Linked DNA regions of Aquibium oceanicum. The protein of the gene in region 2 interacts with the protein of the main gene of each other region in a pairwise test. Links are inferred from orthologs where the notes say so. Each region holds a gene or a part of one and is shown on either strand. Other genes may lie near its edges.

Region 1 (7,145 bases), 3.0 Mb from region 2 along the record:
CGGCCTCATGCCGCCTCGTCCTTCCGGGCATAGGCGCCGAACACGCGGGCCAACTGGGCTGCCGGCGCGTTGACGACCTGGGCGATCCGGGTTGCCGGCGTGGAGATCATCCCCACCAGCTTGGCGCGAAGCTCATCGAGCGACGGCAACGTCGCAAGCGCCTTCACACCTTCGGCGTCGAGTCCGGTCGCACCCATTGCGCCGCCGAGAATGACGAGCTTGTCATTCCCCTTGGCGAATTCGGACGCGACCTTCGGCGCCACAACCGGATCCTCGGAATACGCAATCAGGGTCTGTCCAGTGAACAGGGCCTGCATGCCTTCCGATTCCGTGCCCTGAAGAGCGATCTTGGCGAGACGGTTCTTCGCGACTTTTACGGTACCGCCGGCTGCGCGCATCTTCGTACGAAGATCGTTCATTTGCGCAACGGTGATACCGGCATAGTGGGCCACGACGACCGAACCCGAGGTGTTGAACACCCCGTGCAGGTCCGTGACGAATTCGCGCTTTTCCGCTCTGTCCACTGCCTATCTCCAGTTGACGGCCCTCCTTGCGGGAGAAACCGTCGGGTTGCCTTTTGCCGGCCGGGCCATCGATAAAGATCGCCCGAGCGGCACTCGAGGATCCTGCCCCCTTTCGCCACGTTCCGCGGGAACGGATCCCTCACAACGCGCAGACAAAAGGCAAACACGGTTCGAACCTACTCCGGAGCCTCGCGGCTCCCTTGTCGGGTCGTCCCCGTCTCATGCAGACCCATGCGGATTAAGGACCAGGTGACCCTGGACCGCCTGCAATCTCGGACAGGATTACGGAAGGTTTCCCTCCCGCACCGGAAGGTCTTACCCTTCCGGAATCCGGGCCCGGAGGCCCGGAATTCGTTATCCGGAAACCCTTTGCGGGGTTTTCCGGAGAAATCGGATCAGGACGCTACGGTCAGCGTCGACGGATCGATCTTGAGGCCGGGGCCCATCGTGGAGGACACCGCGACCTTCTTGACGTAGTTGCCCTTCGCACCGGCGGGCTTCGCCTTGACGACCGCATCGGCGAAAGCGCGCACGTTCTCGACCAGTTTGTCGAGATCGAAGGAGGCCTTGCCGACGCCGCCATGCACGATGCCGGCCTTCTCGACGCGGAACTCGACGGCGCCGCCCTTGGAGGCTTTGACGGCCGAGGCGATGTCCATCGTCACGGTGCCGACCTTCGGGTTCGGCATCATGCCGCGCGGGCCGAGCACCTTGCCGAGACGGCCGACCAGCGGCATCATGTCCGGCGTGGCGATGCAGCGGTCGAAGTTGATCTCGCCCTTCTGCACGGTCTCGACCAGGTCTTCCGCGCCGACGATGTCGGCACCGGCCTTGGTCGCTTCCTCGGCCTTGGCGCCGCGCGCAAACACCGCCACGCGCACCGTGCGGCCAGTGCCGTTGGGCAGGTTCACAACGCCGCGCACCATCTGGTCCGCATGGCGCGGATCGACGCCGAGGTTCATCGCAATCTCGATGGTCTCGTCGAACTTGGCGGTGGCCCGCTCCTTGAGCATCTTCACGGCCTCTGCGAGGTCGTAGGACTTGTTGGGATCGAGGCCCTCGCGGGACTTGACGACTCGTTTTGCTGTCTTTGCCATCGTCTTACCCCACGACCTCGAGACCCATGGACCGCGCCGAACCCTCGACCATGCGCATGGCCGCGTCGACGTCGTTCGCGTTGAGATCCTTCATCTTCGCCTCGGCGATCTCGCGTACCTTGTCGCGGGAGATCTCGCCGGCCTTCTGCTTGCCCGGCTCCTTGGAGCCCGACTTCAGCTTGGCGGCCTTTTTCAGGAAGTAGCTCACCGGCGGCGTCTTCATGACGAAGGTGAACGACTTGTCCTGGTAGTAGGTGATGACGACGGGGGTCGGCTGACCCTTTTCCATTTCCTGGGTCTGGGCGTTGAACGCCTTGCAGAACTCCATGATGTTGATGCCGCGCTGACCGAGCGCCGGGCCGATCGGGGGCGACGGCGTCGCCGATCCCGCTGCGACCTGGAGCTTGAGCTGGCCTGCAATCTTCTTAGCCATTTCTTTTCTGCCCTGGTTTCATGCCGGACGCATCCGGCGGTTGCAGCCGGGTGGTGCGGGTCCGCGGCCGGCTTAAGCCGCTTGTCCCTTCCACCCACTCGACGCCGGCGAACTCGCCCGCGCCACCCTCCGGCCAAAGCCGGCGGGATTTCCGGTCAGCCCTTCTCGACCTGACCGAATTCCAGATCGACGGGGACGGCGCGGCCGAAGATCGACACCTCGACCTTGAGGCGCGCACGCTCCTCGTCCACTTCCTGCACGAAGCCGTTGAACGAGGCGAACGGCCCGTCCGACACGCGCACCTGCTCGCCGATCTCGAAGGAGATCGAGGGCTTCGGCCGCTCCACGCCCTCCTGCACCTGGTGCAGGATGCGGTCGGCTTCGGCGTCGGTGATCGGCACCGGACGCGCGTCGCCCAGGAAGCCCGTCACCTTCGGCGTGTTTTTGATCAGCGAGAACACCGCGTCGGTGAGATTGGCGCGCACCAGCACATAGCCCGGGAAGAACTTGCGCTCGGCGTCCACCTTGCGGCCGCGGCGCACTTCCACCACCTTCTCGGTCGGCACGACGATCTGTTCGATCTGGCCGGAAAGACCCTTCTGGCGCGCCTTGTTCTCGATGTCCTCGGCGACTTTCTTCTCGAAATTCGAATAGGCGTGGACGATGTACCACCGCGCAGTCATATCAAATGCTCTCCGTAGTCGCCGGTCTATCGCCCGATGCCGAGGATCAGTTCGACGCCGAGCGCCATGACCTGATCGGCGGCGAAAAAGAAAATGGCCGCAAGAAACGCAAAAATGAGAACCATGACGGTCGAAATCAGCGTCTCGCGCCGGGACGGCCAGGTGACCTTCGAGGTTTCCTGGCGAACCTGCTGGAGAAAGGTAAATGGGTTGGTGGTCTTTGACGCCATCTGCCGCTCTGCTTTCGAGTACCCGTAGGCCGGGCTTCTGATGGTCCCGATGAAGGGAACGTTCTTCGCTCACGAACGGACATTCGAATCCCGAATATTCCGCCCATGCAATAAGGGCACGTAAAGCCAATTCAGGCCTCACGCACCGTGTGTCTGGATGCAGCTATCTAAAGATGAACACGCGCAGATGCAAGTGGCCATTTCGCCCGATCGCGAAATTGTTCCATATCGAACGGGTGACGCAGGGAGACGCCGGCCCGCGATCCGATGGCAGGGGCAGCAGGGCTCGAACCTGCGACCTGCGGTTTTGGAGACCGCCGCTCTACCAACTGAGCTATACCCCTAAGCGCAGGCGGCTTCATACACATCGCGCACGCGCCTTGCAATCGCGTTGTGCCATTCGCGGCATCCGAAATTTCGCCGCCCTGCAATGACGAAACCAGGGCTCGGAATGCCCGTGCCTCGCGGCTACCCGTCGCGATACCGATTCGTGATCGGATAGCGCCGGTCGCGGCCGAAGTTCTTGCGCGTGATCTTGACGCCGGGCGCAGCCTGCCGGCGCTTGTACTCCGCTACGTAGAGCAAGTGCTCGATGCGCGTGACGGTCTCGCGCGGATGTCCGCGCGCCACGATCTCCTCGGTCGACATCTCGTGCTCGACCAGGCACTCCAGGATGTCGTCCAGCACCGGATAGGGCGGCAGCGAATCCTGGTCGGTCTGGTTCTCGCGCAGTTCGGCGGACGGTGCCTTGTCGATGATGTTTTGCGGGATCACCTCGCCCGACGGTCCGAGCGCACCAGGCGGCACCGTGGTGTTTCGCCAGGCGGCCAGCTTATAGACCTGCATCTTATAGAGGTCCTTGATCGGATTGAAGCCGCCGTTCATGTCGCCGTAGAGCGTGGCGTAGCCGACCGACATTTCCGACTTGTTGCCAGTGGTCACCACCATCGAGCCGAACTTGTTCGACACCGCCATGAGGATCACGCCGCGCGAGCGGCTCTGCAGGTTCTCCTCGGTGATGCCTTCCTGCGTGCCCTCGAAGAGATGGCTCAGCGCATGCGTGAAACCCTCGACCGGCTCGGCGATCGGCACGGTGTCGTAGCGGCAGCCGAGCGCGCGCGCGCAGGCCTCGGCGTCGGTGAGCGATTCCTTCGAGGTGTAGCGGTAGGGCAGCATGATCGCGTGCAGCCGCTCCTCGCCCAGCGCGTCGACGGCGAGTGCCGCGCACAGCGCCGAATCGATGCCGCCCGACAAGCCCAGCACCACGTTCCGGAAACCGTTCTTGTTGACGTAGTCGCGCAGGCCCAGCATGCACGCGCGGTAGTCGGCCTCCTCGGCCTCCGGGATACGCGACATCGGCCCGTCCACGCAGCGCCAGCCATCCCCCTCCCCTTGCGCGTCTCCACGCTTCCAGGTCGTGACCATCACGGCTTCCTCGAACTGGCTCATCTGGAAAGCCAGCGACCTGTCGGCGCCTATGGCGAAGGAGGCGCCGTCGAAGACGAGATCGTCCTGACCGCCCATCTGGTTGGCGTAGAGGATCGGCAGGCCGCTCTCGATCACCTGTCGGATGACGACCTGCTGGCGCACGTCCGTCTTGCCGCGATAGTAAGGCGAACCGTTCGGCACCAACAGGATCTCCGCCCCGCTCTCGGCCAGCGTCTCGCAGACGCCGAAGTCTCCCCAGATATCCTCGCAGATCGGAATTCCCAGTCGGATGCCGCGAAAGTTCACCGGCCCCTGGATCTCGGGCGAGGCTTGGAACACGCGCTTTTCGTCGAACTCGCCGTAGTTCGGCAGGTCGTACTTGTGCCGCTCGGCTATGATCTCGCCGTGGTCCGCGACGATGATCGAATTGTGCAGCCCGCTCGCGCGCTTCAGCGGCACGCCCACGATCACGCCCGGCCCGCCGTCGGCGGTATCGGCCGCGAGCGCCCTCGCCGCCTCCTCGCATGAGGCCACGAAGGAGGTTCTCAGCACCAGGTCCTCCGGCGGATAGCCGGCGATGAAGAGTTCGGTGAAGAAGACGAGGTCCGCCCGATGCCGCGCCGCTTCCGCGCGCGCCTGCCGCGCCTTGGCCAGATTGCCGGCGATGTCGCCCACGATCGGGTTCAGCTGGGCGACGGCGATGCGGAGCGTGGAGGGAGCGGACGAGGTCATGGCCCGGGTTTAGCGCGCGGTGCGCCGGCCGGCAATCGGCTACAGCGAGGTCTCATCGGCACGGCGGCGTCGGGGCTTCCCAATCGTCCGTTGCGAAGAAGAACGAGGAAGCCCGCTAGCCGGATGTGGAGCGGGCGAGCTGTTCCTGAAGCCGCAACAGCGGTCCGGGCTCGAGCTGGCCGGGGAAGCCGTAGGGGTTCGAGAATGCATAGATCAGGAAGAGAATGATGCCGGTGAAGGCACCGAACATCGAGATCAGGACGAGATTGAAGCGTTCGGGCGGGAAAGAATAGTAGGCCAGCGAAATGAGCACCACGCCCGACATGGCCGCGAACCAGAACATGCCGCTGATCGAGCCGGAGCCGTGGTTCTCGCGCTTGACGCGCGTCTCGGCGATTGCGTGGAGCTGTGAGAGCATATGGTCGCGCAGGCTCCTCTGCCGGTCGGTGGCCGGGGACAGATCGAGGACGCCGTTGTAGGCCACGTCCCAATGGCCCCATGCGGCGGGAGCCAGACGCCCGGTATCGGCGAGCAGCGCCCACTCCTCGTCCACGATCAGCGCGACATAGTCTTTCATCGCGCCCTGGATCGGTTCGCGGCCTTCGCCTCCGTACCGTCCCGCATCGAAATAGACGTCGGCGATGGCGTTCGCCTCGATCGCGGCCTCGTATTTGAGCTGCTGGTACTCGACCATCTCCTGCGCGAACACCAGCGCCAGGATCAGCCCGTGCAGAGCGGAGATGCGGAAGATCACCGAACCCGCGAGATCACGGCTACGCGCGTCCGGGTCTCCGCCGGTCACCCACCGCATCGCGAAGTAGAAGCCGAGCGTCACGGCGATGGTGGCGCCGACAAATCCGACCCCGAGCAGCAGTTCCATCGCAATACGCCCAGCATCCCACGCCATGCCGTCCGGCTCCTCCACCACGCTCCGGCCCGACCGGCCGGTTGCGTATTCGGGCCGGGAGCGGCCGGCTTGTCAATCTTCTCGTGTGTTTCGGCGCATCCGTCGGGCATTCAGTCGCCCGCGATCGCCTCCCATTTGTCGAGAAATGCCCCGATTTCCAGCGCCTGCATATCCGGCACGGCTTCGAACAGCCGCTCGAGAGGCCAGTCCCACCACGCTAGCCGCGACACCCGCTCGACCACCGCGTCGGCAAATCGCATGCGGATCGTCCGAGCAGGCGCTCCGCCCACGATCGCGTAGGGGGAGACGTCCTTCGTCACCACGGCGTTCGCTCCGACCACTGCGCCGTCGCCGACCGTCACGCCGGGCAGGATCACCGCGCCGTGGCCGATCCAAACGTCGTTGCCGATCGTCACGCTCTTTTCCCTGCGCCGCTCGCGAAACGCCTGGTCGACCCCGAGATAGCGAAAATACTCGTTCGGCCGGTAGCTGATCTTATGCGTGGTCGCGCGTTCCAGCGGGTGCTCCAGCGCATTGATGCGCGTGTTCGCCGCGATCGAGCAGAACTTTCCGATCCTCGTGTAGATCGCCTCGCCGTGCCGCTCGAAATAGGAAAAGTCGCCGACCGTCACCTCGCGCAGGATAACCCGCTCGGCCACCACCACGTAGCGCCCCAGACGGCAGCCCTTCAACTCGGCGGTAGGGTGGATTCGCGGTTCGGGGTCGGTGAAGCGGAGATCCTCGGCCATGGCCGAGCACTAGCGGGCGCCGGGGATGGCGGCAAGCGGTCGCGTGGGATGCCGGAGAATCACCACTAGCAGCCGCCAGGGTGGTGTTCCTAAGGCTTGCCTTCGGTCCACTCGACCTGCTGGCCATAGAGCGGCACTGTCGAGATTGCCATCTTGGCCGAGCCGTCCTGCACCTGGCGCGAGTGCGAGAGGTAGATCAGCGTCTCGTTCTGCCGGTCGTAGATGCGGTTCACCACCTGCTTCTTCCAGATCAGGCTGATGCCCTGCTTGAAGACCTCCTCGCCGTCCTTGCCGAGGTCGATGTCGCCGATCCGGATCGGCCCGGTCTGGCGGCAGGCGATCGAGGTGTTGGAGGGGTCCTC
Region 2 (7,082 bases):
TCAACCCGACGATCAGCGTCCGTTTCGCCTTCTTCAGGCTGTCGGGGATGTCGACGCCCAGGACGATCGGCAGGTTCGCGGTCTTGATGCCGCGGTTGGCGAGATAAATGCTCGTCGGTGTCTTCGACGTCCTTGAAATACCGACGAGCACGATGTCGGCCTCGTCTATGTCCGTCGGCAGCTGCCCGTCGTCATGCTCCATGGTGAAGTTCAGCGCGTCGATGCGGCGAAAATATTCGGCATCGAGCACGTGCTGCGCGCCGACGCGTCGGCCGGCCGGTTCTCCCAGATAGGACTGGAAGACGGTGAGCACGGGTTCGAGTACCGAAACGCAAGGCAGGCCCATTGCCGCGCAGCTCTCGTCGATCATGCGGGCCAGCGGCTGGTCGACGATCGTGTAGAGGACGATCCCCGGTTCGCTGTCGATCTCCTGAAGCACGGCGGCAAGCTGCCGCTCCGTGCGGATCAGCGGATAGATATGCTCGATCGCACGCGCATCCTTGTACTGGGCCGACGCCGCCCGGCCGGCGGCCAGCAGCGTCTCGCCGGTGGCATCCGATATGAGGTGGAGATGAAAGAAGTTTCGCGGCTTGTTCACAGGGGAAAGGCCTGTCCTGTGGGAATCAGGGGATGGTTTGGCGAGACCGCGAGGTGCGGCCGGCGCGACTGTATCAGAAGCCGTTTCATCCACAATTCGGATGGGTGTGGAATTGTCTCCCGGGCTGGGGAGGAAAAGGCGGGCGGTAGAAGTCGTCCGGAACAAGCCTGCACGATCGCAATAAGCGGTGCCGGATCAACTCCCTGTTTGTGAACAGGAATTCTGGACAATCCCCGCTATCACCACCGCCGCCGCGACACTATGCACGCGCGCGATCGGAGGTACCCGCGCTGGCGCGGATGGGGAAAAGCCGATATCCCCGATTCTGACAGAGTCTAAGAACAATCAGATTCCTTAAAAAAGAGATTCTCTTTTTCATTGAGGGCGGAGAGGTGACGCAGATGGCAGTCGAACGACGGATGATGCGCGTCCTGAAGGGCGAGACTGTCTATCCTCCTCCGATCTGGATGATGCGCCAGGCTGGCCGCTATCTGCCCGAGTACCGGGAAGTGCGGAAAGAAGCCGGGAGCTTCCTCGATCTCTGTTACAATCCCGATCTCGCCGTCGAAGTGACCCTGCAGCCGATCCGGCGCTTTGGCTTCGACGCATCGATCCTGTTTTCCGACATTCTCGTCGTTCCCCATGCGCTCGGAAGGGATCTGCGCTTCGAAGAGGGGCAAGGACCGCTGATGACGCCGATCGATGAGACGGGCATCGAAGAGCTGAGGACGGATGCGTTCCACGAGCGACTCGCCCCCGTCTACGAGACCGTGAGGCGTCTGCGGCACGAACTTCCGGCCGAGACGACGCTTCTCGGGTTCTGCGGCGCCCCTTGGACGGTCGCCACCTACATGATTGCCGGGAAGGGCACGCCCGAGAAGGCGCCGGCTCGGCTGTTCGCCTACGAGCATCCGCAGGCCTTCGCGAAGCTTCTCGATGTCCTGGCGGACGTCTCTGCGGAGTATCTCATCCGGCAGATCGACAATGGCGCGGACGCCGTCCAGATCTTCGACAGCTGGTCGGGTGTGCTCGACGAGGCTTCGTTTCGCACAATCTGCGAGGCGCCCGTCGCCAGGATGGTGAAGAAGATCAGGCAGGCGCACCCGGAAACCCCGATCATCGGCTTTCCGAAAGGCGCTGGCAGCCTCTACGACGGCTACAAGGCAAGCACCGGCGTGCAGGCACTCGGGCTCGACTGGGCCGTGCCGCTCTCCCAGGCGCGCCGTTTGCAGGCGCAAGGGACCGTTCAGGGCAATCTAGACCCGATGCGGCTCGTCGCCGGCGGCGAGGCGCTGTCGGATGGTGTGGCGGCGATCCTGGACGCGCTTTCGGACGGCCCCTTCGTCTTCAATCTCGGACATGGCATCACGCCCGAGACCCCCATCGAGCATGTCGAGGCGATGATCGCCCAGGTGAGAGGGCGCTAGAGCCAATGGAAAACAGCGGATCGACAGGCGGACGCACCGCCGCGCGTCGCGCAGCCGTCGCGATCGCGATCTTTCTCGCCTTGACGGCGCTGCTGTTTGCAATCGACCCGGACAGTTTCTATCTCTGGGCCAAGGCCATCCATGTCATCGCGGTGATCTCGTGGATGGCCGGGATGCTCTACCTGCCGCGTCTGTTCATCTATCATTGCGATGCCGAGCCCGGCTCGGTGCAGTCCGAGACCTTCAAGGTGATGGAGCAACGGCTCCTGAGGGTCATCATCAATCCGGCGATGACCGTCACCTGGGTCTTCGGGCTCTGGCTCGCCTGGGACGGCTTCCGGTTCCAGGCCGGATGGCTCCACGTGAAGATCCTTCTGGTTATTCTCTTGTCGGGACTTCACGGCTACTTCTCGGCCGCGGTCAGGAAGTTCGCGGAGGATCGAAACGACAAGCCGGCGCGGCACTGGCGTCTGATGAACGAAGGCCCGACGGTGCTGATGATCGCGATCGTGATCCTCGTGATCGTGAAACCGTTCTGAGACCGTCAAAAAGCCTTCTTGCGCTGGCGTCGTGTCGGCTATAAAAGACCGGCTTCCTCCCTGTACAGCGCAGCCGAGCCGTATCCAGTTCGCCGCCGGCAGTCGCCGCATCCCGCTGTATCCCCTCGCACATTCAGAGTTTTTCCATGCAGGAAATGAAACTACAGGAATTCAAGAACAAGAAGCCGACCGATCTCATTGCGTTCGCCGAATCGCTGGAAGTCGAAAACGCCAGCGTGATGCGCAAGCAGGAGCTGATGTTCGCGATCCTGAAGAAACTCGCCGCGCAGGACATCGAGATCATCGGGGATGGCGTCGTCGAGGTCCTGCAGGACGGGTTCGGCTTCCTGAGGTCGGCGAACGCTAACTACCTGCCCGGCCCGGACGACATCTACATCTCGCCCTCGCAGATCCGCCGCTTCTCGCTGAAGACTGGCGATACCGTCGAAGGCCCCATCCGCAGCCCCAAGGAAGGCGAACGCTACTTCGCGCTGCTGAAGGTCAACACGATCAACTTCGACGATCCCGAGAAGATCAGGCACAAGATCCATTTCGACAATCTGACGCCGCTCTATCCGAACGAGCGGCTGAAGATGGAGCTCGAGAACCCGACGACCAAAGACATCTCCTCGCGCGTCATCGATCTGGTCGCACCGCTCGGCAAGGGCCAGCGCGGCCTGATCGTCGCGCCGCCGCGCACCGGCAAGACCGTCCTGCTCCAGAACATCGCCCATTCGATCACATCGAACCATCCGGAATGCTTCCTGATCGTGCTCCTGATCGACGAGCGGCCGGAGGAAGTCACCGACATGCAGCGCTCCGTGCGCGGCGAGGTAGTGTCGTCGACCTTCGACGAACCGGCGGTCCGCCACGTCCAGGTCGCCGAGATCGTCATCGAAAAGGCCAAGCGCCTGGTCGAGCACGGCCGCGACGTCGTGATCCTGCTCGATTCCATCACCCGTCTCGGCCGCGCCTACAATACCGTCGTGCCGTCGTCCGGCAAGGTGCTGACGGGCGGTGTCGACGCCAACGCCCTGCAGCGGCCGAAGCGCTTCTTCGGTGCCGCGCGCAACATCGAGGAAGGCGGATCGCTCACGATCATCGCGACCGCGCTCATCGATACCGGCAGCCGCATGGACGAGGTGATCTTCGAAGAGTTCAAGGGTACCGGCAACTCCGAGATTGTGCTCGACCGCAAGGTGGCCGACAAGCGCATCTTCCCCGCCATGGACATTCTCAAGTCCGGCACCCGTAAGGAAGATCTTCTTGTCCAGCGTCAGGATCTGCAGAAGATATTCGTATTGCGTCGCATCCTTTCCCCGATGGGAACGACCGACGCGATCGAGTTCCTGATCGACAAGTTGAAGCAGACGAAGAGCAACTCTGACTTCTTCGATTCCATGAATACTTGATCTGTTTGTCCGATGACGATCCGTGATCGGAGCTGAATTTCCTATATTTAGGAAGTCGATGTAAAGATCGTCACATCTATGGCGGGCGGGTTGTACGATGTTCCGCGATACGATTTACGCTCTTTCCTCCGGCAACCTCCCGTCGGCCGTCGCGGTCGTCCGATTGTCCGGCCCACACGTGCGGGAGGTCCTGACGACACTTGTCGGTTCCGTACCCGAACCACGGCAACTGGTGCTGGCAACGCTCCGCGACTTGGACGGCGGGGTGATCGACCGCGGGTTCGTCTCCTACTTCGCAGCCCCGGCCAGCTTTACCGGGGACGACAGCGCCGAGTTCCAGGTCCACGGCAGTATAGCTGTGATCGCGGCCTTGTTCCGGACGTTTGCCGCTTTGCCCGGCCTCAGGACGGCCGAAGCTGGCGAGTTCGCGCGACGGGCCCATGTCAATGGCAAGTTCGATCTGACGGGCGCCGAGGCCCTCGCCGACCTCATCGAAGCCGAGACGGAAGCGCAGCGACGTTTTGCAATTGCCAATGCGAGCGGCAGAACATCTGAGCTCTACCAGAGTTGGCGTGAGCGGATTATTCATGCACGCGCCATGATCGAAGCGGAACTCGATTTCTCGGATGAGGAAGACATCCCGGGCGCGGTGGGATCGACTGTGTGGGCGGGAATTGCGGAACTCCGTGTCGAGATTCTTGAGCACATCAAGGGTTACCGCACTTCGGAAATCATCCGCAATGGGTACCAGGTCGCGCTGATCGGACTACCCAATGCGGGAAAATCCAGCCTTCTCAACGCGTTGATCCGCCGCGACGCGGCGATCGTTTCGGAGGAGCCTGGAACGACACGAGACCTCGTCGTAGTTAACCTCGACCTCTGCGGTGTCAAAGTTGTGCTGACCGATACCGCGGGATTGCGGGAAGGTGCAGGTCCGGTCGAGCAGCAAGGTATAGAACGTGCGCGCGAAGCTGGCCGTTCGGCACAACTGGTACTGCGGCTGCACGATCTCTCGGCTTCTTCAGACACCACCGTCCAGGATCGGTTCGAAAACGAAATCAAGGTGGGGACCAAGTCCGATCTCGTCGGGTATTCGGACCTGACAACGATCGAGGTGGGTCCGCTTGCCGATCTGAAAGTGTCGGCCAAAACGGGCGCGGGGCTGGAGGCTCTTCTAGAGCGCATCCGGGAACATGCCGTTACGGCGGTTTCCACATCACAGAACTTAATCCCTTTCCGCGAGCGCCATGTCGCCCAATTGGTCGAGGCGGAACGGTTGCTCGGAAATGCGCTAACCGAGGACTCGCTTGATCTGGAGCTGAAAGCGGAACTAATGCGGCGCGCCAGCCTTGCCTTGGGGAGGATCATAGGCGATGTGGATGTCGAAGACGTGCTGGATGTAATCTTCTCGAGATTCTGTATCGGGAAATGACTCACGTGAAACAATGCCGAGAGGAACCGGCGTGACTCACGTGAAACATTCCAGCTCATACGAGACGCTAGGGTAGACGGTGAACTTTAAAAGCAATTCCTTGCGCTACGATGTCGTGGTCATAGGTGGTGGCCACGCCGGATGCGAGGCCGCCTCCGCCTCCGCTCGGTCCGGAGCTCTTACCGCCCTGGTTACACTGGACCCGGACAAGATCGGCGTCATGTCGTGCAATCCGGCGATCGGTGGTCTTGGAAAAGGCCACCTCGTACGCGAAATTGACGCCATGGACGGCCTCATGGGTCGGGTCGCGGATGCGGCGGGGATTCAGTTCCGTCTTCTCAATCGCCGGAAGGGCCCGGCGGTTCGAGGTCCTCGCACACAGGCCGATCGCAAACTCTATCGTGTTGCCATGCAGTCAGAGATCAACGTGCAGGCCGGTCTCGACGTTGTGGCAGGTGAGGTAGAGGAACTGATCCACTCCGACGGACGGGTCTGCGGCGTCCTACTGGGTGATGGAAGGAGTATTCTCTGCGGCGCGATCGTCGTCACGACGGGTACTTTCCTTGGAGGCCTCATCCATATCGGCGAGCGGAATTTTCCTGCCGGGCGCATGAATGAAAAGGCCAGCGTCAAGTTAAGTCATTGGTTTCGTTCGAAAGGTTTGCGGATGGGTCGCCTGAAGACTGGTACTCCGCCACGCCTGGACCGGAATTCAATCGACTGGGCCGGTTTGGAGATGCAGGCGGCGGACGATACGCCGTCGCCATTCTCCTATATGACGAAGAGCATCACAAACCCGCAGATCGAATGCGGTATTGTCCGCACGACGACGGAAACGCACGGTATCATAAGGCGGAACCTCGATCGGTCAGCGATGTATTCCGGCAATATCAAGGGCGTAGGCCCTCGATATTGCCCATCGATCGAGGACAAGGTGGTCCGGTTCGCCGATCGCGACGCGCACCAGATCTTCCTCGAGCCGGAAGGTCTGGATGATGATACAATCTATCCGAATGGCATATCTACGTCTCTGCCAGAAGATGTCCAGCTACAGCTCGTCCGCTCGATTCCGGGCCTGGAAAGAGCGGTCATTCTTCAGCCCGGTTATGCAATTGAGTACGACCACATCGATCCCCGGGAGCTGCATCCCACTCTTCAACTGCGCACGGTCGAGGGAGTTTATCTCGCGGGTCAGATCAATGGGACGACGGGTTACGAAGAGGCGGCCGCGCAGGGCTTGGTGGCCGGTATCAACGCGGCGCGATTCGCGGGCGATAAGGATTGTACAACTTTCAGCCGGAGCGAATCCTATATCGGGGTGCTGATCGACGATCTCGTCTCCCGCGGCGTCTCGGAACCCTACCGGATGTTCACGTCGAGGGCGGAATTCCGCCTCACCCTTCGGGCCGACAATGCGGATTCGCGTCTTACACCAAGGGCTATAGACCTCGGCATGGTTTCTGCTGCCCGCCAAAATGCCTTTGATCAGAAGATGCAGGAAGTGGATGCCGCCAGGACGATATCCAGGGAAAGGTCGCTCACGCCGAATGAAGCGCGGCGCCATGGATTGTCGGTCAATGCCGATGGCGTTAGGCGCAGCGCCTATGAGCTGCTCGCCTATCCCGATGTAACCATCGGGCGACTGTCGGCGATCTGGCCGGAGTTGAATGGTTG
Region 3 (7,158 bases), 2.7 Mb from region 2 along the record:
GGCAAAGCAGGAAGAGAAGGTTCAAAATGGCGTCTGACATTCTTGTCGTCGACGACGAGGAGGACATCAGGGAACTCGTCGCGGGTATCCTGAGCGACGAAGGGCATGAGACCCGCACAGCCTTCGACAGCGACAGCGCGCTGGCGTCGATCGCGGAGCGCGTGCCCCGGCTGATCCTGCTCGACATCTGGCTGCAAGGATCGCGGCTGGACGGACTGGCGCTTCTGGACGAGATCAAGACGATCCACCCGAACGTGCCCGTCGTCATGATCTCGGGCCACGGCACGGTCGAGACCGCTGTCTCCGCGATCAAGCGCGGCGCCTACGATTTCATCGAGAAGCCGTTCAAGACCGACCGGCTGATCCTCATCTGCGAGCGGGCGCTGGAAACCTCGAAGCTGCGGCGCGAGGTGACGGAACTCAAGAAGCGCACTGCCGACACGTTCGACCTGATCGGCAATTCGGCGGCAATGAACCATCTGCGTCATTCGATCGAGAAGATCGCGCCGACCAACAGCCGGGTGATGGTCATCGGCCCCTCGGGTTCGGGCAAGGAAGCGGCGGCGCGCGCCATCCATGCGCTCTCGGCGCGCAAGGACGCGCCGTTCGTGTCGATGAACGCGGCATCGATCACGCCCGACCGGATGGAGATCGAGCTGTTCGGCACCGAGCCGAACGGGGCCGAACGCAAGGTCGGGGCGCTGGAAGAGGCGCATCGCGGGACGCTCTATCTCGACGAGGTGGCCGACATGCCGCGCGAGACGCAGAACAAGATCCTGCGCGTGCTGGTCGACCAGCAGTTCGAGCGGGTCGGCGGGGCCAAGCGCGTGAAGGTCGACGTCAGGATCATCTCCTCCACGGCGCAGAACCTCGAGGCGATGATCGCGGAGGGTCGATTCCGCGAGGACCTCTATCACCGGCTCGCCGTTGTTCCGGTGATCGTGCCGGCGCTGTCGGAACGGCGCGAGGACATTCCGTACCTCGTCGACCACTTCATGAAGCAGGTCGTGCGCCAGTCGGGCATCCGGAACCGGCGCATCGGAGACGACGTGCTGGCCGTGCTGCAGGCGCACAACTGGCCGGGCAACGTCCGCCAGCTGCGCAACAACGTCGAGCGGCTGATGATCCTGTCGCGCGGCGACGACGTGGACGCTCCGATCACGACCAACCTCCTGCCGGCGGAGATCGGCGACGTGATGCCGCGCGCGCCCAACCAGTCGGACCAGCACATCATGGCCCTGCCGCTGCGCGAGGCGCGCGAGATGTTCGAGAAGGAATATCTGATCGCCCAGATCAACCGTTTCGGCGGCAACATCTCGCGCACGGCCGAGTTCGTTGGTATGGAACGGTCCGCCTTGCACAGGAAGCTGAAGTCGCTCGGCGTTTGACGGATCGGAGCAGCAAGGAATGCGCGTGATCATTTGCGGTGCCGGCCAGGTCGGCTACGGCATCGCCGAGCGGCTCGCCGCCGAACAGAACGACGTTTCCGTCATCGATACATCGCCGGAACTGGTACGCACGATCCGCGACCAGCTCGACGTGCGCGGCTTCGTCGGGCACGGCGCGCATCCGGACGTGCTGGAGATGGCGGGTGCCCAGCAGGCCGACATGTTCATCGCCGTGACGCTCTACGACGAGGTCAACATGACGGCGTGCCAGGTGGCGCACTCGCTGTTCAATATCCCCACCAAGATCGCGCGCATCCGGGCGCAGTCCTATCTGTTGCCGCACTACCAGAACCTGTTCTCGCGCGAGAACCTGCCGATCGACGTGATCATCTCGCCCGAGATCGAAGTCGGCGAGATGGTGCTGCGGCGCATCGCCCTGCCGGGCGCCACCGACGTCGTGCGCTTCGCCGACGACCAGGTGGCGATGGTGGCGATCGAGTGCCTGGAGGAATGCCCGGTCATCAACACGCCGCTGTCGCAGCTCTCGGACCTCTTCCCGGACCTGCCCTCGACCGTGGTCGGCGTGTGGCGCAACGGACGGCTGTTCATCCCGCATTCGGCCGACCAGCTGGTCGCGGGCGACCTCGCCTACGTGGTGACGCGCAAGGACCAGGTGCGGCGCACGCTCGGCCTCTTCGGACACGAGGAATCGGAGGCGCTGCGCATCGTGATCGCCGGCGGCGGCAACATCGGGCTCTACGTCGCCAAGGCGCTGGAGGCGCGGCAGACCCGCACCAAGGTGAAGATCATCGAGGATACGCGCGAGCGCGCGGTGACGATCGCCGACAAGCTGCGCCGCACCGTCGTGCTGCACGGCAGCGCGCTGGACCAGAAGCTGCTCCTGGAGGCCGACATCCAGGACGCCGACCTGATGGTGGCGTTGACCAACAACGACCAGGTGAACATCCTGTCGAGCGTGATGTCGAAGCGGCTCGGCTGCAAGTCCAACCTGGTCCTGATCAACAATCCGACCTATCACGACTTCACCAAGACACTCGGCATCGACGCGCACGTCAACCCGCGCTCCGTGACGATTTCGCGCGTGCTCCAGCACGTGCGGCGCGGGCGCATCCGGGCGGTCCACAGCGTGCAGCGGGGTGCTGCCGAGATCATCGAGGCAGAGGCGCTGGAAACCTCGCCGCTGGTCGGATCGCCGTTGCGCGATCTCGACCTTCCCGACGGCATGCGGCTCGGCATCGTCTATCGCGACGGACAGGTGATCAAGCCGAGCGGCTCGCTGCTCATCCGCCCCGGCGACCGGGTGGTGATCTTCGCCATGGCGAACGCGGTGCGCCAGGTCGAACAGATGTTCCGCGTCAGTCTCGAGTTCTTCTAGAAGCGCGCCGGTCGGAGCCGAGGGGACAATGCCGAGAATTTCCTACGTGAACGGGCGCTACGTGCGCCATGCCGAGGCCGCGGTGCACATCGAGGACCGCGGCTACCAGTTCGCCGACGGCGTCTACGAGGTGTGCGAGGTGGCGCGCGGCTTCATCGTGGACATGAAGGGGCATCTCGACCGGCTCGATCGGTCGCTGCGGGAACTGGCGATGGACTGGCCGCTCGGCCGCAAGGCGCTGGAGGTTATCATTCGCGAGGTGGTGGCGCGCAACCGGGTGCGCGACGGCCTTGTCTATCTCCAGGTGACGCGCGGCGTTGCCCCGCGCGACTTCCTGTTTCCCAAGGATACCGCGCCGTCTCTCGTCGTCACGGCGCGCAAGGTCGATCCCGCCGTTGGTGCCAAGCGGGCCGGAACCGGCATCAAGGTGATCACCGTGCCGGAAAACCGCTGGGACCGCGTCGACGTCAAGACGGTGGGCCTCCTGCCCAACGTACTGGCCAAGCAGGCGGCCAGGGACGCGGGCGCGCAGGAGGCGTGGTTCGTCGACACCGACGGCATGGTGAAGGAGGGCGGATCCTCGAATGCCTGGATCGTCACGAAGGATGGCCGTCTCGTCACCAGGCCGGCCGACCACGGCATCCTGCGGGGCATCACCCGCACAACGCTGTTCGAGGTCGCCGCCAAGCTCGGCCTCGCGATCGAGGAGCGCGGCTTCACGGTCGCGGAGGCGAAGGACGCCCGGGAAGCCTTCATCAGTTCGGCGACGACCATCGCGATGCCGGTGGTCGAGATCGACGGCCATGTGATCGCTAACGGCCACCCGGGTTCGGTGGTACTTTCGCTGCGCGAGGCTTTTTTTGACGTTGCGGAAAAAAGCCAAGCCTGATAACCGCATTGAGGGGGAGTGGGGCGAGCTATTGCGCCAACCCTTCCGAGGTGGGTAGTTTTTCGTACATTTGGAACGGGCGTTTACGTGTTGACGCCGTCGTGTACGGGGGACGGGGAACGGCGAAAGAAAAGAAAAATGGCGGAACGTTCGCAGAATCTTCAGGATCTGTTCCTGAATTCAGTACGCAAGAGCAAGAATCCTCTTACGATCTTCCTGATCAATGGTGTGAAGCTTACGGGCGTGGTGACATCGTTCGACAATTTCTGTGTTCTCCTGCGCCGCGACGGGCACTCGCAGCTCGTCTACAAGCATGCCATTTCCACCATCATGCCGAGCCAGCCGGTTCAGATGTTCGATGGCGAGGAAAGCAGCCGGGAAAGCTGATTGGACGCTAGCAATCCGGGCGGGCGCCAGCAGGGGGCGAAGGACCGGCAGGCCGACGAGGCACTGAAGGGCAAGACGGCGCGCGCCGCGATCGTCGTGCCCGTGCTGCCGCGATTTTCCCGCGAGGACGACGAGAGCAAGGCCCGTCCGCGGCTGTCGCGGTCTCCCGAAGCGCGCTTCGCGGAGGCGATCGGGCTTGCAAGGGCGATCGATCTCGATCCGGTCTACACGGAAATCGTGACGGTGAACGTGCCGCGTCCGGCGACGCTTCTTGGAACCGGCAAGATCGAGGAACTGGCCGAACACATCAAGCAGGCGGAAGCGTCGCTGGTCATCATCGACCATCCGCTGACCCCCGTGCAGCAGCGCAACCTCGAAAAGGCGCTGAACGCCAAGGTGCTGGACCGCACCGGCATCATCCTGGAAATCTTTGGCGAACGGGCGCGCACCAAGGAAGGCGCGCTGCAGGTGGAACTCGCCCATCTGAACTACCAGAAGGGCCGCCTCGTGCGCAGCTGGACGCACCTTGAACGCCAGCGCGGCGGCGCGGGGTTCCTTGGCGGTCCCGGCGAAACCCAGATCGAGGCCGACCGGCGCATCCTGCAGGACAAGATCACCAAGCTGAAGCGCGAGCTCGAAACCGTGCGGCGCACGCGCGAACTGCACCGCTCCAAGCGCCGCAAGGTTCCGTTCCCGGTGGTGGCGATCGTGGGCTACACCAATGCCGGCAAGTCGACGCTGTTCAACCGGCTGACCGGCGCCGAGGTGCTGGCCGAGAACATGCTCTTCGCCACGCTCGACCCGACCCTGCGTCGTGTGCGGCTGCCGCATGGCACGATCGTCATCCTGTCCGACACCGTCGGCTTCATCTCCGACTTGCCGACGCATCTGGTGGCAGCGTTCCGGGCAACGCTGGAAGAAGTGGTCGAGGCCGATCTCGTCATCCACCTGCGCGACATTTCCGATCCGGACACGGCCGCGCAGGCCGAGGACGTCGAGCGGATTCTCTCCGACCTCGGCGTCGACACCGCGCCCGACGGCAAGGTGGTTGAGGTCTGGAACAAGATCGATCAGCTGGACGCGCAAAACCGCGAGCGGCTGATGCAGCAGGCTGCGCGCGACCCGCAGGCGCCGCCCGTGGCGGTGTCGGCGATCAGCGGGGAGGGGCTGGAAAACCTTCTCGCCATCGTGGAAAGCCGCGTCTCGGGGGATCTGGAGACGATGACGGTGCAGGTCCCGCCGGACGGCCTGCGCCACCTCGACTGGATCTACCGGAACGCCGAGATCATCACGCGCAAGGACCTCGATGACGGCGGCGCGGAACTGACGATCCGCGTCACGCGCGCAACACGCGCCGAACTGGAAAGCCGGCTAACGACCGCTGGGCCGGCGCCGGAGTAGCGATACTACTCGGCCGCTTTCGCGCGCTGCCAGAGATCTTCCATCTCATCGAGCGAGGCGTCTTCGAGACGGCTTCCGGACGCGTTCAGCGCCCGTTCGATGTAGTGGAAGCGGCGGCGGAACTTTGCGTTCGTCCCGTGGAGCGCCGTCTCGCCGTCGATGCCGGCGTGACGGCCGAAATTGACCAGCGCGAAGAGCACGTCGCCGAACTCGTCCTGCGTGGACGCCTGGTCGCCGTCGGCGATCGCCTTACGCAGTTCTGCGATCTCCTCCTCGATCTTGTCGAGGATGGGTCCGGCCTCCTTCCAGTCGAAACCGACCTTCGCCGCGCGCTCCTGGAGCTTCTTCGCACGAACGAGCGCCGGCAGCCCGACCGGCACGCTGTCGAGGAAACCGTCGCCGCTGTCTTCGGCCGACAGGCCGCGGGCGAGGCGCCTCTGGCGCTTCTCGGCCTTCTCCTCGGCCTTGATGCTGTCCCACATTCCCTTCGCGGACCCGGCCGCGCGCGCCTCGGCGTTGCCGAACACGTGCGGATGTCGGCGAATCATCTTGGTGGTGATGGCATCGACGACGTCGCCGAATGAGAACTCACCGGCCTCCTCGGCCATGCGCGCGTGGAAGACGACCTGGAGCAGGAGGTCACCCAGTTCCTCGCGCAGGTCGTCCATGTCGCCGCGCTCAATCGCGTCCGCGACCTCGTAGGCTTCCTCCAGAGTATAGGGCGCTATGGTGGCAAAGTCCTGCTCCAGGTCCCACGGGCATCCGGTGCCGGGGGTGCGCAGGGCGGTCATGATTTCAAGAAGGCGGGAGATGTAGGGGGAGGGGAGCATGGCCGAGCCTAGCGCGGTGGCAGTCCGGTTCCAAGCCGCGTCTTCAAGCGGCGGCGTCGTTCCCACGCGCAGAGGCCGCACTGTCCTCGATGCCGATGCGGATCTTTTCCATCAGCTTCAGGAGTTGCGCCCTTTCGGATTCGGTCAGGCTGCCGCGGACGAGATCGTCGCTTTCGCGCACCACCGGGATGGCTGCGTCGAGGATCTGCTTGCCGCGTTCGGTGATCCAGATCGCGCGGACGCGGCGATCGTTGGCGAGCGGACGCCGCTCCAGCAGGCCGTCGCGTTCGAGCCGGTCGATCATCGGAACGAGCGTGGACTTGTCCAGCCCGCGCGCTTTGGCCAGCAAGGTCTGGCGGGCGCCGGGGTTGCGCTCGACGACGACCAGGAGCGCGAATTGCTGCGGGGTTATGCCGACTTTTTCCAGCTGGTCCTCGACCCTCCGGAACACCGCGAGATACGTAACACGCAGTTCGCGCCCCATGAGCCCGAGAAGCATGCCCTGATCCAGGGAAGGCGCCTCGTCGTCGTCGGCAATACCGCTGTCACCGCTCGTCAGCATCCATTCCAGCCTGCTATTTGGTATATCAAATGGATAGACGCATGAGCGCCATCCATTCAAGTCGAGAACTCGTCTGGCCTAAAATAGTTTCAGGGCAGATGTGCCGAACCTGCCCGCCAAAATTGCAACTGCACGTCTCGTGCCCGGAAACACGGCCGGGACTTTGCGGCGGCGCTTTCGCGTGCAAGTCTGTGGCGATTTCAGGTCGGCCAGAGGCATGCGACTCACCCGATTTCACGTCCGATTCGTCCTACTCGTCATCTTTCTGCTCGTTCCGGCCACGCTGGGGTTCGACGCGGCTTTCG

Evidence for each region.
Region 1: the proteins of rho (region 2) and nusG interact in binary tests that used the Escherichia coli proteins (3 or more experiments, as listed by UniProt). The link is inferred for Aquibium oceanicum from one-to-one orthologs.
Region 3: the proteins of rho (region 2) and hfq interact in binary tests that used the Escherichia coli proteins (3 or more experiments, as listed by UniProt). The link is inferred for Aquibium oceanicum from one-to-one orthologs.

What each region holds. Positions count from the first base shown.
Region 1 is NZ_CP018171.1:3,326,798-3,333,942, forward strand. What follows is about bases 974-3,821. They hold nusG (transcription termination/antitermination protein NusG), read right to left. Parts: upstream 2,738-3,821; coding sequence 2,210-2,737; downstream 974-2,209. Other genes in these bases: rplA (50S ribosomal protein L1), read right to left, coding at 974-1,621; rplK (50S ribosomal protein L11), read right to left, coding at 1,626-2,054; secE (preprotein translocase subunit SecE), read right to left, coding at 2,764-2,967; BSQ44_RS16320 (NAD+ synthase), read right to left, coding at 3,436-3,821. Also shown: rplJ (50S ribosomal protein L10), read right to left, coding at 6-524; more of rplA, read right to left, coding at 920-973; more of BSQ44_RS16320, read right to left, coding at 3,822-5,127; BSQ44_RS16325 (bestrophin-like domain), read right to left, coding at 5,243-6,034; BSQ44_RS16330 (DapH/DapD/GlmU-related protein), read right to left, coding at 6,145-6,783; BSQ44_RS16335 (CreA family protein), read right to left, coding at 6,873-7,145. UniProt on the Escherichia coli protein: Part of the processive rRNA transcription and antitermination complex (rrnTAC). The complex forms an RNA-chaperone ring around the RNA exit tunnel of RNA polymerase (RNAP).
Region 2 is NZ_CP018171.1:374,908-381,989, reverse strand. Bases 2,059-4,843 are described here. They hold rho (transcription termination factor Rho), read left to right. Parts: upstream 2,059-2,710; coding sequence 2,711-3,976; downstream 3,977-4,843. Other genes in these bases: mnmE (tRNA uridine-5-carboxymethylaminomethyl(34) synthesis GTPase MnmE), read left to right, coding at 4,074-4,843; hemJ (protoporphyrinogen oxidase HemJ), read left to right, coding at 2,059-2,564. Outside these bases: BSQ44_RS01925 (pyruvate, water dikinase regulatory protein), read right to left, coding at 1-598; hemE (uroporphyrinogen decarboxylase), read left to right, coding at 1,000-2,025; more of hemJ, read left to right, coding at 2,031-2,058; more of mnmE, read left to right, coding at 4,844-5,408; tRNA uridine-5-carboxymethylaminomethyl(34) synthesis enzyme MnmG, read left to right, coding at 5,488-7,082. UniProt on the Escherichia coli protein: Facilitates transcription termination by a mechanism that involves Rho binding to the nascent RNA, activation of Rho's RNA-dependent ATPase activity, and release of the mRNA from the DNA template.
Region 3 is NZ_CP018171.1:3,109,088-3,116,245, reverse strand. The notes cover bases 2,575-5,435. They hold hfq (RNA chaperone Hfq), read left to right. Parts: upstream 2,575-3,811; coding sequence 3,812-4,060; downstream 4,061-5,435. Other genes in these bases: hflX (GTPase HflX), read left to right, coding at 4,061-5,435; BSQ44_RS15200 (D-amino-acid transaminase), read left to right, coding at 2,813-3,673; trkA (Trk system potassium transporter TrkA), read left to right, coding at 2,575-2,784. Outside these bases: BSQ44_RS15215 (sensor histidine kinase NtrY-like), read left to right, coding at 1-37; nitrogen assimilation response regulator NtrX, read left to right, coding at 27-1,388; more of trkA, read left to right, coding at 1,408-2,574; more of hflX, read left to right, coding at 5,436-5,461; mazG (nucleoside triphosphate pyrophosphohydrolase), read right to left, coding at 5,467-6,291; BSQ44_RS15180 (MarR family winged helix-turn-helix transcriptional regulator), read right to left, coding at 6,335-6,853; BSQ44_RS15175 (hypothetical protein), read left to right, coding at 7,071-7,158. UniProt on the Escherichia coli protein: RNA chaperone that binds small regulatory RNA (sRNAs) and mRNAs to facilitate mRNA translational regulation in response to envelope stress, environmental stress and changes in metabolite concentrations.